Regions from separate parts of the Janthinobacterium sp. SUN211 genome, predicted to be linked through region 1. Evidence: predicted binding sites of a transcription regulator. Region 1 holds the regulator's gene; the other holds the start of a gene.

The links. Region 1 encodes NrdR, which represses ribonucleotide reductase genes. Its sites were predicted from a motif close to CACNANATNTNGTG; they were not measured.
Region 2: a site for NrdR is predicted at 2,392-2,405, ahead of O3301_RS21365 (ribonucleoside-diphosphate reductase subunit alpha). Genes of this name have one in related genera too.

What each region holds. Positions count from the first base shown of each region.
Region 1 is NZ_JAPWIC010000012.1:75,888-88,010, reverse strand. Features, by position in the region: gene O3301_RS28050 (PilX N-terminal domain-containing pilus assembly protein) at 1-547, opposite strand, end outside; gene O3301_RS28045 (PilW family protein) at 587-1,546, opposite strand; gene pilV (type IV pilus modification protein PilV) at 1,543-2,112, opposite strand; gene nrdR (transcriptional regulator NrdR) at 2,355-2,816, opposite strand; gene glyA (serine hydroxymethyltransferase) at 2,961-4,208, opposite strand; ZMP/ZTP riboswitch at 4,320-4,444, opposite strand; gene ybgC (tol-pal system-associated acyl-CoA thioesterase) at 4,759-5,160, shown strand; gene tolQ (protein TolQ) at 5,208-5,897, shown strand; gene O3301_RS28015 (ExbD/TolR family protein) at 5,913-6,353, shown strand; gene tolA (cell envelope integrity protein TolA) at 6,402-7,415, shown strand; gene tolB (Tol-Pal system beta propeller repeat protein TolB) at 7,421-8,689, shown strand; gene pal (peptidoglycan-associated lipoprotein Pal) at 8,733-9,254, shown strand; gene ybgF (tol-pal system protein YbgF) at 9,389-10,147, shown strand; tRNA gene O3301_RS27990 (tRNA-Lys) at 10,215-10,290, shown strand; tRNA gene O3301_RS27985 (tRNA-Lys) at 10,380-10,455, shown strand; gene O3301_RS27980 (hypothetical protein) at 10,750-11,499, shown strand; gene O3301_RS27975 (hypothetical protein) at 11,496-12,123, shown strand, end outside.
Region 2 is NZ_JAPWIC010000006.1:336,370-342,462, reverse strand. Features, by position in the region: gene O3301_RS21365 (ribonucleoside-diphosphate reductase subunit alpha) at 1-2,127, opposite strand, end outside; gene ampD (1,6-anhydro-N-acetylmuramyl-L-alanine amidase AmpD) at 2,519-3,130, opposite strand; gene O3301_RS21355 (sigma-54 dependent transcriptional regulator) at 3,108-4,187, opposite strand; gene O3301_RS21350 (PP0621 family protein) at 4,308-4,568, opposite strand; gene O3301_RS21345 (inner membrane protein YpjD) at 4,565-5,368, opposite strand; gene O3301_RS21340 (hypothetical protein) at 5,695-6,093, shown strand, end outside.

The sequences.
Region 1 (12,123 bases):
CCGTGATGCGGTACACATAGCTTTCCGTGGCCAGACCGCCGGCCGCTGCCGTGGCCTGCGCGCCGGGCGGGTGAAATGGCAGCAGTTCGATCAGGTAGCGGGGCCGGCGCGACGGCAGGAAGCCCTGCCCCGTCTGCATGACGGCGCCCGTAAACTGGCCATACGGCACGGTGCGGCTGCTGCCTTCGGCGCCATCGAGGTCCGTACTCAACCAGAGCGCCGGCGCCTCCGGGGCCGCGGGCAGGCACAGGCCCAGTGCGCCGCCCTCGCCGCAGCCGTCCGCGAACCCGGCCGCACTGCCTGGCGCGAAGAGGCTGCTGCGTCCCGGCGCGCCGGGCAAGCCTTCGATATCGTTCTGCGCATCCACCAGTGCCTCCTCCGCCGCCTGAAACGCGATCTGCCGGTCGCGCTCGCCGCGCGCCGCCTTTTCTCCCTGCAAGGCCATCTGCGCCGCCGATATGCCCAGCAACAAGATGATCACCAGCAGGCACAGCACATACACGAGGGTGGCGCCGCCGCATCGCGCACAAGGTGGGCGCCAAGGCACGCGACAGCGGACGCCCGCGCCAGCCATCGCGCCGCCCGCCTAGGCCGGCCCGTTGCGCAGCATGATGCTCGTCTGCACCAGTTGCCGCAGCCGCGAACGCGTCGCGGCAGGCAAGGACGCGCGCGCGATGCGCACGCCCGTGTCGCCGGCGCCATGCGCCTCGGCATACGCCTTGCCGAACAGGTCGAACTGCGCCGGCCCCAGTTCCGCCATCTTGTCGGCCGGTCCCGCCTCGCCATGCAGCAACAGCGCCACGCGCACGCTGGCCACGCGTTTCCAGTGCGTGCGCCGTTGAAAATCGCGCTGGCGCGCGGCCGCGTCCGCCCCCTCCAGCAGCAGCGCCGCATCGTAGGCGTCGAGCGCGCTGGCGTTGACATAGCGGTTCGCCACGCCGTCAGGCGGCGTATCCGTGTCGAGGCCATACAGCACCTGGAAAGCATCGACGCCACGGATGACGGCGTCCGCGCCCCAGCCGTTCGTGCCGCGGTATTTGCAGCGCAGCTCGCCTTCGCCATCGGCGCCCTGCGCCACGTAGAAAACGCTCCAACCCCGCTGCGCCTCCGTTTGCGCCGCGCCCACGCCGAAGCCGGCGCAATTGAGGACGGAACCGTCACCGCCCTCTTCCTTGCCGGCGCCGTAATAGCGCAGGGCCAGCACGTCGCTGCCATGCAGGGCGCCGGGCAGCGCGCCGCTGATGCCGTCGCTGTTCTTGCCCAGGCTGTGCGCGTCGAGACCGGCGATATTCGCGCTGTCGTAATCGGCATGGGCGACGGGCGCGGCGCTGCTATCCCAATTCACATACGCCGTCTGGCGCACGGCGCGGGCGATGGCATCGAGCGCATAGCGGGCGTTGTCATCCAGGCGCGCGCTGGCGGACTGGTCGCCATAGCTGCCGCTGGCCGCCAGCAGCACGCTACTGGCGGCCAGCATCAACAGCGCACCGAGCGACAGGGCCACCAGCAATTCGATCAGGCTCATGCCACGATGCCCGCCGTTCATGCGCCGCCCCCGCCCAGCTGGAATGCCAGCCTGGGCAGCGACTCGCCTGCCGCATTCACGGCGGGCGAGCCATCGGGCAGGCGGCCGCGCCAGCCCAGCTTGATGACGATGGGCGCCCCCTTGCCGCCGCTGCACGCCCACTGCAAGCCCTGGGCGGCGGCATCCCACGCGGCAAGGTCGCGGCAGATGCGCAGGCGCGCGCCGGGCAAGGCCGCGTGCAGCCCTTGCTTCCATTCGGCGATGTCGAATTGCGCCAGCTCGGCCGCGCTGCAGGCGGCAGCGCCAAGACAGTCCGGCGCGCCGCCGCCAGCTTCGGCGCCGTCCGCCGCCGCATATGCCACGTTCAGGTAGGGATTGCCCGCATCGGGGCCATTCATGAGCACGTTGTTCGCGCGCATGCGCTCGGCCATGCCGGCGGCCAGTTGCACGCCCGCCGACAACAGCGCCGACTCGTGGCGCGCGCGCACGGCGTTCAATTGCAGGATGCTGGCGCCCAGCAGGCCCAGCGCCAACAGCAGCAGCGACACCAGCACTTCGACAAGGCTGCTGCCACCCGCAGGAAACATAGTGCGACCGCCCTTGCGCATACGCTACTCCCTTCCGCAGAAAGAGCCGCAGGAACAGGCGGCCCAGCTACAAGATAGGCGCGCGCAAAAACCCGCGTCTGCGCTAGCGCAAACAGGACGATGATAAGTCGAGAAGAACGGCGTTGGGATTGATCAGACCGCTTGCCAGGCAAGCGCCGGCATGGTGAACACGGGGCGCAGGAGCGGCCCCGCTGCCGGCAAAGTGAATGTCCGGGTGAGCGTCAGGGCTTGCGCGCCTGGCCCACTTCGGCGATCGCGTCCTGGAACTCGGCCAGGTCTTCGAAATTCTTGTAGACGGAGGCAAAGCGGATGTAGGCGATCTTGTCCAGGCGCTTGAGTTCCTGCATGACGAGTTCGCCGATATAGCCGGATTCGACTTCACGCAAGCCGCTGGTAAGCAGCTTCTCTTGGATGGACGCGATGGCCGTATCCACAGAGGCGGCCGCGACGGGACGCTTACGCAAGGCCAGCATCAAACTGCCGCGCAACTTATCCGCAGCGAACTCCGTCCGGCTGCCATTCTTTTTGACGACGGCCGGCATGATAAGTTCAATGCGTTCGTACGTGGTAAAACGCTTGTCGCATTTGCCGCAGCGGCGGCGGCGCCGAATGGCATCCCCTTCCTCCGATACGCGCGTATCGAGAACCTGGGTGTCGCCGTGCTGGCAAAATGGACATTTCATGGGCTGGCTACAACTTTATAGTAATAATTACGGGAAATCGCCGCCCTTGTACAAAGGGCGCCCGAATCACTCCGGGCGCCCTTGGGCACGACTGGAATGTGTCATACAGAATCTTACTCCGTATGACACATTCTGGACAAATAATTATGCTGCGTACACTGGGTGCGCGTCGGCCAGCACTTTCACGGCCGCTTTCACGCGCTCGATGGTGGCGGCGTCATGCGGATTGTCCAGCACGTCGGCGATCAGGTTGCCCACCTCTTCCGCTTGCGCTTCCTTGAAACCGCGCGTCGTCATCGCCGGGCTGCCCAGGCGGATGCCCGAGGTGACGAACGGTTTTTGCGGGTCGTTCGGGATGCCGTTCTTGTTGCAGGTGATGTGCGCGGAACCGAGGATGGCTTCGGCTTCCTTGCCCGTCAGGTTCTTGGCGCGCAGGTCGACCAGCATGACGTGCGATTCGGTGCCGCCGGACACGATGCGCAGGCCGCGCTTGATCAGGGTTTTCGCCAGCACGTCGGCGTTCTTGATCACTTGCTTCTGGTATTCGACGAATTCAGGGCTCAGCGCTTCCTTGAAGGCGACGGCCTTGCCGGCGATCACGTGCATCAGCGGGCCGCCCTGGATACCAGGGAAGATGGCCGAGTTGATGGCTTTTTCGTGTTCGGCCTTCATCAGGATGATGCCGCCGCGCGGGCCGCGCAACGATTTGTGCGTGGTCGAGGTGACGAAGTCGGCGAACGGCACCGGGTTCGGGTACAGGCCGGCGGCGATCAAGCCGGCGTAGTGGGCCATGTCGACCATGAAGTAGGCGCCCACTTCCTTGGCGATCTTGCTGAAGCGTTCGAAGTCGATCTTTTTCGAGAATGCCGACGCGCCGGCGATGATCAGCTTTGGCTTGCGTTCGCGGGCCAGGCGTTCCATTGCCTCGTAGTCGATGTCTTCTTCCGCCGTCAAGCCGTAGGAAACGACGTCAAACCATTTGCCGGACATGTTCAGCGGCATGCCGTGGGTCAGGTGACCGCCTTCGGCCAGCGACATACCCATGATCAGGTCGCCTGGTTTCAACATGGCGAAGAACACGCCCTGGTTCGCCTGCGAGCCGGAATTCGGCTGCACGTTTGCGCATTCGGCGCCAAACAGCTGTTTCACGCGGTCGATGGCCAGTTGCTCGGCCACGTCGACGTATTCGCAGCCGCCGTAGTAGCGCTTGCCTGGATAGCCTTCGGCGTACTTGTTCGTCAGCTGCGAGCCTTGCGCTTCCATTACGGCTGGCGACGTGTAGTTTTCCGACGCGATCAGTTCGATGTGGTCGTGCTGGCGCGTGTTCTCTTTTTGAATGACGGCGAACAATTCAGGATCGACGTTGGCGAGGTTGTGATCTTTTGCAAACATGTAAAAACTCCAAGTATGAGGGTGCTTGTACTGGCAGGTTGGATCGAATGAGGGGAGCCGGCGTTAAGTGAATAACAACATTGGACAGGCAGCCTCTTCGTGCTTTTCCATAGTGGCTACCCAGGCGAACGGCTGATGAAAAATCTCACGTTTCCCGGTGGGTGCCCACCTTTCGCCGGTTTGCCGACCGCCATTCATGGAGATCGCCCGACTTTTCGCCAGTCACGTGAGACGTAATGGAAGTCAAATTGTAAGTTAAGTACCCAAATTGAGCAAGGAATGCAACCGTGCGGCTATAATCGCCGCGCGCTATCGCAGCCCGGGCGCGGCCACAGGCCGCCCCGGGGATGGCCGCCGCTTTTAAGCTGGGCTTAAACCTGGCCATGGCATGTAAGCGTATGTTACGAAGCTTGCCATTGCACACGCCGGATTTACAATGCTGCGGTGCAACTTATATGCAGCTTTTGCATGGCTTTCCAGCAAGCGCCCACAGTCACAAGAAGAAAAATCGCGTAAAATGTTGCTCAATCTCACTACTGGCGCAATAAACATGCCTTCAGTCTTTACCTGGAACGTACGTGTCTACTATGAAGACACCGACGCCGGCGGCATCGTCTATTACGCTAACTACCTGAAATTCTTCGAGCGCGCGCGCACCGAATGGCTGCGTGCCATCGACGTGGGCCAGCAGGCATTGCTGGAACAGCATGACGCGATGTTCGTTGTCAAAAGCGTCAACGCCGACTATCATGCGCCAGCCAGGCTCGATGACACGGTAAGATTAACCTTAAGCATAGAAAAAATGGGGCGTGCCTCCATCGTTTTCCTGCAACAAGCCTGGTGCGGCGACCGCCTGCTCAACACGGCCCGCGTCAAGATCGGCTGCGTCGATTCGGCACTGCGCCCGCGCGCCGTGCCTGATGCAGTCGCGGCCCGCATGCGCGCCGCCTGAGCCCTACCCGCCACCTCCGGACAATTCACCCAACAGACTGCCAGCCAATGAACGTTACACAAGATCTTTCTTTCCTCGCGCTCATCTCCAATGCCCATTTGATCGTGCAACTGATCATGGCCCTGCTGCTGCTGATTTCCCTGACCAGCTGGACCTACATTTTCCGCAAGATGTTTGCCGTGCGCCAGGCGCGCAAGCAAACCATCGAATTCGAACGCAGCTTCTGGGCCGGCGGCAACCTGCATGCGCTGCACCAGAACGCCAGCGGCAACCGCGACCAGAGCGGCGCGCTGGCCCGCATCTTCGACGCCGGCATGGGCGAATTCATCAAGGGCAAGGCTTCCTACGGTTCGCGTGAAGCGCTGGACGTCGGCGCCGTGCTCGACGGCGCACGCCGCGCCATGCGCGCCGCTTTCCAGCGCGAAATGGACGTGCTCGAATCGCACCTGGCCTTCCTCGCTTCCGTCGGCTCCGTCTCGCCGTACATCGGCCTGCTCGGTACCGTCTGGGGCATCATGAACGCCTTCCGCGGCCTGGCCAACGTGCAGCAAGCCACCCTGGCCGCCGTCGCGCCCGGCATTGCCGAAGCGCTGATCGCCACCGCCATCGGCCTGTTCGCAGCCATTCCCGCCGTCGTCGCCTACAACCGTTTTTCGCATGACATCGACCGCCTGGCGATCCGCTTCGAGAGCTTCGTCGAGGAATTCTCCAACATCCTGCAGCGCCAGTCGCGCTAAGAGGGAGCAAGTTTCATGGGTTCCTCCTTTAATAGTGGCGGCATGCGCGGTGGCCGTGGCCGCAAGTTCAAGTCCGAGATCAACGTCGTGCCGTATATCGACGTGATGCTGGTGCTGCTGATCATTTTCATGGTGATGCCGTCGTCGAACAATCCCAGCGTGGTGAACTTGCCCAACGCGGAAAAGTCGGCGAAACCGCCCGATGACTATATTCAGATCGTGCTGAAACCGAATGGTTCGCTGTCGATCGGCGTCATCGGCAAGGAACAGCTGTCGCCGGAAACGGAACCGAACCGCGACGCCCTGCTGCGCAAGCTGCGCGGTTTGCACGAAAGCAATCCCGACTATCCCGTGATGATCGCGGGCGACAAGGAAAGCAAGTACGACGATGTGATCCAGCTCATTTCGGAAGCGAAAAAGATGGGCATTACCCGCGTCGGCCTGGCCACCAAGTAAGCGCAGCACCCTGTTTCCAGACTTGACCGTTTTTAGATAGACTAGACTTTGCAGACCAAACAAATCGACCATGTACTCGGCAAGCCCTACAGCGTGCCGCGCGAACGCAGCCGCTGGCCCTCGCTGGGCCTGGCGCTGGCGATGCACCTTGGCCTGCTGTTTTTCCTGTGGGTGGGCGTACACTGGCAAAATACGGAACCTGTCGCCGTCGAAGCGGAAGTGTGGGACCTGAAAGTGCAGACGGCCGCGCCGCCGCCCGAAGTGGCGACGGAACCGGAGCCGACACCGGCGCCGCCGCCGGAACCGCAAGTGGAACAGCCGGCCCCGCCGCCACCGCCGCCCGTGGCCGCGCCCGAGCCGAAGGTCGACCTGCGCGAGGCGGAAATCGCCCTCGAACGCAAGAAGGCCAAGCTGAAAGAAGAGAAAGCGGCAGCGGAAGAACGCCGCAAGCAGGAATTGAAGGAACGCGAGGAAGAAAAGCGCGAACTGGAAAAACAGAAGCAGAAAGAAAAAGACAAGGCTGAAAAGCTGGAAAAAGAAAAGGCCGACAAGCTGGAGAAAGCCAAGCAAGCCAAAGAGAAAGAAAAAGCGGCGGAAGAAAAAGCCGAGAAAGAACTGTCCGATAAAAAAGCGGCGGCCGAAAAAGCGGCCAAGGCGAAAAAAGCGGCGGAAGAGAAAAAAGCCGCCGACAAGGCGCGTGAGGCGGAAATGCGCCGCATCACGGGCGCTGCAGGTGCAGGCACAACAGGTACGGCCGCGAAAGCGACCGCGCCACGCAAGGACAGCGGCTATGTCGCTGCCCTGACGAGCAAGATCAAGAGCAATATCGCGTACAGCGGTAGCACGGACGTGCCGGGCAACCCGCGCGCCGTGTTCAAGATCGAGCAACTGCCAACTGGGGAAATTATTTCGGTCCGAAAGATTAAAAGTAGCGGCCTGCCGGCGTATGACAGCTCGGTGGAAAACGCCATTAATAAATCGTCGCCACTGCCGAAGAAAAAAGACGGCACCGTGGAACGCGAGATTGAACTCATATTCGAGATGAAGGATTTGCCTAAATGATGACCATGAAAAAAATGAGCTATGTCGTGCTCTGCGCCGGCCTGATGCTGGGAGCCGCCGGCGCCCAGGCGCAGCTGCGCGTGGAGATTACGGGGATCGGCAGCAACCAGATCCCGGTGGCTGTCGCCAGCTTCGTCAATGAATCGGCGGCGCCGCAGTCGCTGTCGGGCATTATCAAGGCCGACCTGGCGCGCAGCGGCGTGTTCAAGCTGATCGACGCCGATGCGCCCGTGTCGGAAACGGCGCCCGTCAGCTACGAGCAGTGGAAATCGCGCGGCGCCGACGCGCTGGCCGCCGGCACCGTGCAAAGCATGGCCGATGGCCGCCTGGACGTGCGCTACAAGCTGTTCGACACCATCAAGGGCGCCCAGATCTCCAGCATGAACAATGCGGCCGCGCCGCAGTTCAACCGCTTGCTGGCGCACAAGATCGCCGACGATATCTATGAAAAGTTGACGGGCGTCAAAGGCGCGTTCGCCACGCGCATCGCCTACGTCACGCAATCGGGCCGCGAATACCGCCTGGAAGTGGCCGACGCCGATGGCGAAGGCATCCAGGTCGCCCTGCGCTCGAACGAGCCTATCATTTCGCCGTCGTGGTCGCCGGACGGCACCAAGGTCGCGTATGTATCGTTTGAAAAGAAAAAGCCCATCGTCTACGTGCAAAACCTGGTGACGCGCCAGCGCACCATCGTGTCGAATGAAAAAGGCAGCAACTCGGCGCCGAGCTGGAGCCCGGACGGCTCGCGCCTGGCCGTGGCCCTGTCGCGCGACGGCCATACCCAGGTCTACACCGTCAATGCCGACGGCAGCGGCTTGCGCCGCGTCAGCACCAGCAGCGGCATCGATACGGAACCCCAATTCTCGGCCGATGGCCAAAGCATTTATTTCACCAGCGATCGCAGCGGCGGACCACAAATCTACCGCATGTCGACCAGCGGTGGCGAAGCCAAGCGCGTGACGTTTGGCGGCTCCTACAACATCAGCCCGCGGATTTCGTCCGACGGGAAGACACTCGCTTATATTTCCCGTCGCGACGGCAATTTCCAGCTCTACGCGCTCGACCTGGCTAGTGGCCAGGAACTGCGCCTGTCGGACACCGCCAACGACGAATCACCGAGCTTTTCGCCCAACGGGAAATATATCATGTACGCGACCGAATCCGGACGACGCAAGTCGCTGGCAGTGGTATCGGTGGATGGCCGCGTCAAACAGCGTTTGACTACGCAAGCTGGCAATATCAAGGAGCCCACCTGGGGTCCTTTTATGAAGTAAATGCTGTACAGTTTCACCTTTAACCATGACCCGGAGAATAAAAATGAGTAACTTTAAAAGTTTGGCTTTCATCGCCGCTACCGCAGCCCTGCTGTCCGCCTGCAGCACCCCAGTCAAAGTAGCAGAGACCCCAGTGGTTGAGCGCGCTCCTGAAAAAGTCGTCGCTCCAGTTGACACCCGTCAAGTTCAGCCAGTAACGACCGCATCGGTCGATCCACTGGACGATCCAAAAGGCGTGCTGGCTAACCGCAGCATCTACTTCGACTTCGACAAATACGTCGTGCGCGAAGCGGACACCCCAGTTGTGCAAAACCACGCTGGCTACCTGGTGAAAACGCCTAGCCGCAAGATCCTGATCCAAGGTAACACCGATGAACGCGGTGGCGCTGAGTACAACCTGGCCCTGGGCCAGAAACGTGCTGAAGCCGTGCGCAAGTCGATGGCAGCCCTGGGCGTGCCAGAAGGCCAAATGGAAGCCGTGTCGCTGGGCAAAGAAAAGCCTAAAGCTCAAGGCAGCAACGAAGCAGCATGGGCAGAAAACCGCCGCGCTGACATCGTTTATTGATGTTCAGGGGTGAGCGCGGCAGCATTGACGCTTACCTAACTGGCCAGTCATAGGCATAATAATGGGGCGCAGCGCGGTGATTCACCGCCCGGCGCCCCGTTTGCATGTTTGCGTAACTTTTGAAAGCCCGACTCATGATGACATTCTCGAAAGCCGGCGTCGCCGCCGCCTTGATGGCCGCGTTTGCCTACCTGCCCCTGCACGCCAACGCCGCCCTGTTCGATGACGACGAAGCACGCAAGGCCATCCTCGAGCTGCGCGCCAAGGTCGACGCCATGGCGCGCGACCTGAACAGCCGCATCGACGCCAAGGCGGACAAGACCAGCACCTTGAGCCTGCTCAACCAGCACGACCAGACCATGCAGGAGATCGCCCGCCTGCGCGGCCAGATCGAAGTGCTGGGCAACGACCTAGCAAACACGCAAAAGCGCCAGAAGGATTTCTACACCGATATCGACGCGCGCCTGCGCAAGCTCGAACCGCGCCAGGTCACCATCGACGGCCAGGAAGCGGCCGTGGGCGTGTCCGAGCAAAGCGCGTACGAATCCGCGTTCGGCCTGTTCAAGTCGGGCGATTACAAGGGCGCCGTGACGGCCCTGGACGGCTTCGTGAAACGCTATCCGGAATCGGCCTATGCGGCCAACGCGCAATACTGGCTGGGCAACGCCTATTACGCCCAGCGCGACTGCAAGAGCGCCATCACGGCCCAGCAGGCCGTGCTGAAACACTACCCGGACAGCCCGAAAGCGCCCGACGCCATGCTCAACATCGCCAGCTGCTACACGGAGCTGAAAGACAAGCCGAACGCGACCAAGACGCTGAACGCCCTGATCTCGCGCTACCCGGACTCCAGTGCGGCCCAGGCGGCCAAGGAACGGGGCGGCAAAAAGTAAAAGCGGGGAAAAAGTTGCCCGTTAGGTTTGACAGAATCCCGGGCACCCCCTATAATCTTTCTTCTTCGGGTCGTTAGCTCAGCTGGTAGAGCAGCGGACTTTTAATCCGTTGGTCGCAGGTTCGAATCCCGCACGGCCTACCACGAATACGCAGTACTGATCTGCTTGCGAGTTGTTATAGCAAGCATTTTTTTACGGCACAGTGTTACCGAAGTTGTTGTAAAAAGTTTTTGGGTCGTTAGCTCAGCTGGTAGAGCAGCGGACTTTTAATCCGTTGGTCGCAGGTTCGAATCCCGCACGGCCTACCAAATACTATGAAGAAGCCAACCGTTCGCGGTTGGCTTTTTTGTTATGGGCCCGCCTTGCCCCCCCCCAAGTAGCTTACTCATTCGAGAGGCTTGATGGCCCGCTGCTCCCCATATCAATGGGAATGAAATTTACTGCATTTGTCGATCTGCACATCTCTGAGGCGATGAGCTAGCTATCAAAGATAGAATGACCACCTTCTCTTTTGTGTCAATTAAATCGCTGCAAGTGAAAAATATAGACTTCTAGCAAATCCATAAGTATCCTATCCAGAAATCTATTTTCCCATATGCCCAATGACTGACATCGAATTCCTGCTGTGTGGCACTAACGCCGAAAGCGGAATAGCAAAAAAGGCTTTAGATCAGCTTTCAGCTTCGATCAAGAGCTTCTCAACCCGCTCACTATCGCTATTGAATGACGGCCCGCAGGCTGACGTGATTTCGCTAGGTCCGTTTTGCGCTCGCGTGTTATTAGAAAACTCTTGTGCTGCATTGGTGGGCAGACTCGATCCATTTCGAATGCTGTATCTAGCCGAATTCCAGAATCAAGTTGAGTATGAACCTGGGAAACGCGCCAAGTCAGCATTCTCCTGGACAGGCGATGTTCTACCCGTGGAGGAAAAGAATCAAGTCTTATGGCACCTTGACTTTGATGTCCCAAAAATTAGTCGAGCTTTGTTCTCGAAGCATATGGATCACATCTATTGGAAGCTTGCCGTGGAAAACATGTTGGACTATGTTTCAACCTTACCAAATAACCCACTCTTTTCGGAAATCTACGGCCTAGACTCCGAAACTTATCTTCGGGAAACTGGGGGGCGAAGTAGTCAACTTTACTCGATGCTATCCAAAGGCGTACATTGGGAGTTTTTTAGTAGCGCACTACTTTTTGATGAGGAGACCGTTAAAAATGCTATCAGAGACACATGTGCATTAGTAGCACACCTAGGTTTAATATCCCATTTCATACCCACTTCTTATGCCAAATTGGCACCTGAAGTTGCGGCTCAAAAATACTTAAGTTTCAGAGGGCTTTTCTCGTGAATGGCAACAATAATTTTGATGATGACGCAGGCTTAATTTTAGCTGCTGAGGAATGCCCTCCAGAAAAATTTGAGGAATATCACAAATTTTCGAAATATGATGAGGTCATCATCCGAAAGCTATGCGCACATGGCCCTGTTCTCATACGTGGTGGACGTGGGAGTGGAAAAAGTGCATTGCTAATCGAATCCTATCGAAGGATGAAAAAAATTGACGGAATATTTCCAGTTTATGTAAGCTTAAGATATTTACCGCTATTGCAATCAGATGGCTTGGAATATATCACTCATTTCTGCAGCGTTCTTTCAAATTCCATACAACGTGAGATTTCCGAACTAGATTTAGACTACACCTTCACTTTTGCAACAGATCAACTCTCGTTGCAGCTGGAACTATTGAATTTGGCGCAGACCGTTGGCGTTCGTATTGTTCTTCTTTTCGATGATGCCGCACATATTGGCCGCGAAAAGCCTCTAGAGGTATTTTTTGATCTATTTAGAACCTTATCTAGTAGCCTTATATCGTGCAAAGCCTCTATATATCCAGGGGTTACAAAATTTGGCATAAGATTCGATGTATTCAATGACTCAACGGTTGTTGACATCAGTCGATCGGATGTCCTAT
Region 2 (6,093 bases), on a different contig from region 1:
ATAGCGGCCGCGCTCTTCGGCCAGTTCCGTCGACGCCAGGTAGGCGTAGTAGCAGACGGCTTCCATCGAGGTGTCGGCAAACGACACGGCGGCGTCCGAGGCGAACGGGATGCGCATCATGTGCAGGCAGTCCTGGAAGCCCATCACGCCCATGCCGACCGGACGGTGGCGCATGTTCGAATTGCGCGCCTTGTCGACGGCGTAGTAATTGATGTCGATGACGTTGTCGAGCATGCGCATGGCGGTGCGCACGGTCTTGGCCAGCTTGACGTGATCGAGCTTGCCTTCCTTCATGTGCGCCGGCATGTTCACGGAACCAAGGTTGCAGACGGCGATTTCATCGCTGCTGGTGTTCAGGGTGATTTCCGTGCACAGGTTCGAGCTGTGGACGACGCCAACGTGCGACTGCGGGCTGCGGATGTTGCAAGGGTCCTTGAACGTGATCCATGGGTGGCCCGTTTCAAACAGCATCGACAGCATCTTGCGCCACAGGTCCAGCGCGGCGATCTTCTTGAAGACGCGGATTTCGCCAGCGGCGGCCTTGGCTTCATAGCCCACGTAAGCCTGTTCAAAAGCCTTGCCGACCTTGTCGTGCAGATCTGGCGTGTCCGACGGCGAGAACAGGGTCCATTCGCCTTTTTCCATGACGCGCTTCATGAACATGTCGGGAATCCAGTTCGCCGTGTTCATGTCGTGCGTGCGGCGGCGGTCGTCGCCCGTGTTCTTGCGCAGGTCGAGGAATTCCTCGATATCCATGTGCCAGGTTTCCAGGTAGGCGCAGACGGCGCCCTTGCGCTTGCCGCCCTGGTTGACTGCCACGGCCGTGTCATTCACCACTTTCAGGAACGGCACCACGCCTTGCGACTTGCCGTTGGTGCCCTTGATGTGGGCGCCCAGGGCGCGCACTGGCGTCCAGTCGTTACCCAGGCCGCCGGCGAACTTGGCCAGCAGCGCGTTGTCCTTGATGGCGTCGTAGATGCCTTCCAGGTCATCCGAGACGGTGCTCAGGTAGCACGACGACAGCTGCGAGCGCAGGGTGCCCGAGTTGAACAGGGTCGGGGTCGAGCTCATGAAGTCGAACGAGGACAGCAGGCTGTAGAACTCGATGGCGCGCGCTTCGCGGTCCGCCTCGTTCAGCGCCAGGCCCATGGCCACGCGCATGTAGAACGCCTGCGGCATTTCGATGCGCACGTCCTGGATGTGCAGGAAGTAGCGGTCATACAGGGTTTGCAGGCCGATGTAGCCGAATTGCAAGTCGCGATCGGCCACGATAGCTTTGGCCAGGCGTTCCAGGTCGAAGCTGGCGAGTACCGGGTTCAGCAGCTCGGCGGCGATGCCCTTGGCGATGTATTGCGGGAAATACGTCAGGTATTCGGCGGCAGCGGCCGCTTGTGGCACTTCCTTGCCGAACACTTCCTTGCGCACCGTGTGCAGCAGGATGCGGGCCGTGACCTGGCTGTAGGCCGGGTCTTTTTCCATCAGCGCGCGCGCTGCCAGGATGGCCGACTTGTGCAGTTCTTCCACCGGCACGCCGTCATACAGGTTTTTCACCGTTTCAGCCAGGATGGCGTCGGCATCGACGTGCTTTTCCAGGCCGGCGCAGGCGGCATTGATCAGGTCGCGTACTTCCTGCATGTCCAGCAGGCGGCGCACGCCGTTGTCGGTCACGTTCAGTTGTGGTGCGGAAACTTGCGCGGACGCGCCTTGCGCTTCCTTCTGCAGGCGGCGCTCTTCCATGTGTTTGGCGCGGTACAGCACGTAGGCACGCGCCACGTCGTGCTCGCCCGAACGCATCAGCGACAGTTCCACCTGGTCTTGCACGTCTTCGATATGGAAGGTGCCGCCGCCCGGGTGGCGGCGCACCAGCGCAGCGACCACGCCGTCGGTCAATTGTTCCACCAGTTCGCGGATGCGTGCCGAGGCTGCGCCCTGGCCGCCGTTAACGGCCAAAAACGCCTTGGTCATGGCGATGGCGATCTTCGAAGGCTCAAATGCCACCACCGCGCCGTTGCGGCGGATGATGCGATAGTCGCCCAATGCCGCGCCCGTGCTCGCCACGCTGTTGGCCGCGCCTGGCGCTGGCGATACTGGCGTTGGATGGATGGAAATATCTTGTGGTGATTGCATTGAAGCTCCCGTTGTCAGCTAAAGTCAGCCTGCAGTTTTGCTGCCGCGTGTGTTGTTGAATAGAACGCCCGATGGTCAGGGTTTCTTCAGGTATTTGTTGCTAAATAGTAAATTAATAGTGCATAAAACAGCTCAGTATCCATCTCGCCACACCGCACTGCCCGGCTGGCGCAAAACACGATCAAGGGTGATAAACCGCCAGTTCCAGTGCTTTATCAGCAATCCGGGTAGCTTTGACAATAATTCTGAAAACGTCTGTGATGGCACTACATATAGTCTTTACATCCAACTTCTGCACTAATTGTAGTACCCATCGAAGGGCGATGCAATAGTTTTCCGGCATCCGTCGGCGTAATTTTTTGTATTTTCATATACGATTTCGGTTGACTTTTCAGGGCATGGCTGGGAAGCCCAATCCCCGCGAAGTAAGCGCTAACGCAGCTTGTCCGTTAAGGGTTTCCAGCCAGCATTCTTGATAAAAATGCCAGTCAAAAAACGGCCCCGGATCCGTCTTCCTGCCCGGCGCGATATGCTCGTGGCCGCGCACCTGGGACAGCCCGTAGCGCGCCACCAGCGCCGCCGTCAGCGCCGCCAGCACATGATATTGCCGCCGCTGGAACGGCACATCGTCCGCGCCTTCCATTTCGATACCGATGGAATAGCCATTGCACTGCGGGCGCCCTTCGAAGGCGGACGCGCCCGCATGCCAGGCACGTTGATCAGCAGAAACATATTGCAACAACGCACCATCGCGCCGCACAAAAAAGTGCGCCGACACCTGCAAGCCACGCAGGTCGGCGAAAGAAGGATCGGCATTATAATCTACCCGGCCCGTAAACAAGTCCGACACATGCGGCCCGCCAAAGCGGCCACCCGGCAAACTGATGTTATGGATCACCAGCAAATCGACTTGCGCACCGTCCGGGCGCGCATCCCAGTACGGCGAGTCATAGCGCAGCGCGCCGTCGCACCAGCCATCTTCATCTATCGTCCATGCGCTCATCAAGTAGGGCTTCCTGTATCGTCAATTTCTGCATGCGGTAACGCAACTGGCGCACGCTCAGGCCCAGCTGGCGCGCCGCCCGTGCGCGGTGGTAGCGCGCCTGCACCAGCGCCAGCATGATCATGTCGCGCTCGGCCTGGCGCAAATACACGTCCAGCGGCAAGACCTTGGCCACGCCATACGCCGCCATGCCGGGCAGACACTGTTGCCGCTCCGACACAGCCGGCATGGCCGACGCCACCCGCAAGGGCACGTTGCCCGCCGCGGAGGGCAAGGCCAGACCGTCAAGCGCGATCACGCCGCCATCGGCAAAGGCCAGCGCCCGTTCCAGTACGTTTTCCAGTTCGCGCACATTGCCGGGAAACGCATATGCGGCCAGGGCCGCCAGCACCGGCGGCGCCAGGCTCACGGACCGGTGCGGCGACAGGCGTGCGAGGATCACCTCACATAATACCTGCAGATCGCCGCGCCGTTCGCGCAGCGGCGGCAGCGCCAGCTCGATCACATTCAGGCGGTAAAACAGGTCCTGGCGAAACGTCCCGGCCGCCACGCCGCGCGTCAGGCCATGCTGGCTGGCGCACAGGATGCGCACGTCGACGGCTTCGTCAGTACTGCCGCCCAGCTTGCGCACGCGGTGCTCTTGCAGCACGCGCAACAGTTTCACCTGCATGGCCAGCGGCAGATCGTCGACTTCGTCGAGCAGCAAGCTGCCGCCGTGGGCCGCCTGGAACAAGCCCTGGCGCTCGTGCAGCGCGCCCGTATAGGCGCCCGGGCGGCAGCCGAAGAATTCCGCTTCCATCAGCGCTTCGGGAATGGCGCCGCAGTTGACGGCGATAAACGGAAAACTGGCGCGCGCGCCCTGCGCATGGATGGCGCGCGCCGCCAGTTCCTTGCCCGTGCCCGATTCGCCGCGGATGGCCACCGGCGCGCCGCAGCGGGCGATGCGGCCGATCTGCGCGCGCAGCGCCTGCATGGGCAGCGAGTTGCCGCTCAGTTGCGGCGCCGGCGGCCTGCCGTCGGCGGTCGGCGGGATGGAACGGGGGCTGGGACGGGACATGGTGAGCGCGCCTTTCTGCAATGGCGGCGACGAACCGCCTGCTGCAGATGCTACGCCGGACGGATGCCGGAGGACGTTACGATACGGATGAGCAACGCACGCGCGCCTGCGGACCGCCCCTTACAACGTGGCGTGCGCGTGGCTGCAGTAGTCGTGGCCCTTGGCCTGCACGTTTTCCGAGGCCGGGTAGTACACGCCGCAATGGGCGCAGCACAGCATCAGTTCGGCATCCGGCAACTCCTGCGGCCGCACCGGCGGCGTAAACGGATTCGGCCGCTGCTGCTGTTGCGCGCGGGCCCGCTGCTGCATGCCACGGATCTTGCTGCGGATAGCGAACAGCACCAGGAACACCAGCGCCAGCCAGAATAAAACACGTGTCATGCGAATCCTCGGTGTAAAACCACTTCCAGTACAAAACGGCTGCCGACATAGGCCAGCAGCAAGGTGGCGAAACCGGCCAGGGTAAAACTCAGGGCCGTCTTGCCGCGCCAGCCGCGGAAGCGGCGGCCTGCCAGCAGCGAGGCAAACAGCAGCCACGACAGCATGGTAAACACGGATTTGTGATCCCAGTTGAGCGCCTTGCCAAACAATTGCTCGGAAAACACAATGCCCGACAGCACGGTTAGGCTGAGCAAAATAAACCCCAGGCCGATCATGCGGAACAGCAACTTTTCCATCGTCAGCAGGGCTGGCAGCTGGTCCAGCGCGCTGCCGATGAAGCCGCGGCTTTCGCTGCGCGTGTGCAAACGCGACTCCTGCAGCGCCATCAGCACGGCGTGAAAGGCGGCAATCGTCAAGGTGCTGTAGGCGAGCACGGCCACGGCAATATGCCAGCCGAAGACGGCCGACTTGCCTTCCATGCTGACCTGGCTGCCGGGGAAGGCCCAGGCCAGGCCAATGGCGAGGACGGCGCTGGGCATGACCATGCGGCGCAGTCCGTCCAGGCTGAAATTGCGGTTTTCTATCCAGTAGGCGCCTACCGAGACCCACAGCGCGGCCGACAGCATGGCGGAAAAACCGAAGCGCAAGGTGCCCGGCGCCATCAGGTCGAACCACAGGGTGGCGGCGTGCGCCAGCCAGGCGACGCCGGTCAGGCCGGCAATGAGCCGGGCACGGGACGAGGGAAGCACCGCACACACCGCATACAACAGGGCGGCGATGAAAAAGAAATAGATCTGCATAGTTTAAGTTTACACCATAGCCGACAAGCGCGATTCAGGCGACAGCCCGGGTGACAGGCACGACGCCGCCATCCAATGCCGCAAGCCTGTCATGATATCGCGCCTGAGGCATGACGGGGTGACGCACCCTCAAGATTTCGGCAATCTTTCCTGCGGCACACTGTCGCCGCGCTGCGGGTATGTTGCCATCCTGATTAGCCAGTCCTATAATTATGTCCACAAAGCAATATTTATCCACCCTGACGCCACCGCCCCTCGCCATGTCTTTTCTAAAATTGTCCTGGACCTGTCTCTTGCTGGCCGCCTGTACTATATTAGGCGGCTGCATGAAAGATGCACCTTCCCAATCCACGTACGAGGAATACTTCCGCACGTCCATCCAAAGCTATGACCTGTACAAACAGTACTTCGACATCGCGACGCTGGAAAAGCTGAATGGCTGGAAAGAGAACGAACAGTACGAAATCAAGGGCTCAGCCGTGCTGCGCGCCAAGGTGGGCTACCTGGAATTGCTGGCCGACGTGGCCGACAGGCTCGAAACAGAGGCGAAGACGGATGGCTCCGTGGGCATGACCATGGGCCTGGGCCTGATGGCGCGCGGCATGGGCGGTGAAAACAAGGTTTTCCGCGAATTCTGGGCGCAGCAGCAGGAAAAGAAGGCGATCCCCGCGCCGCTGCTGGCGCGTCAGGCGGCGATGACGGCCGAACGTTTCGAGAACCTGATG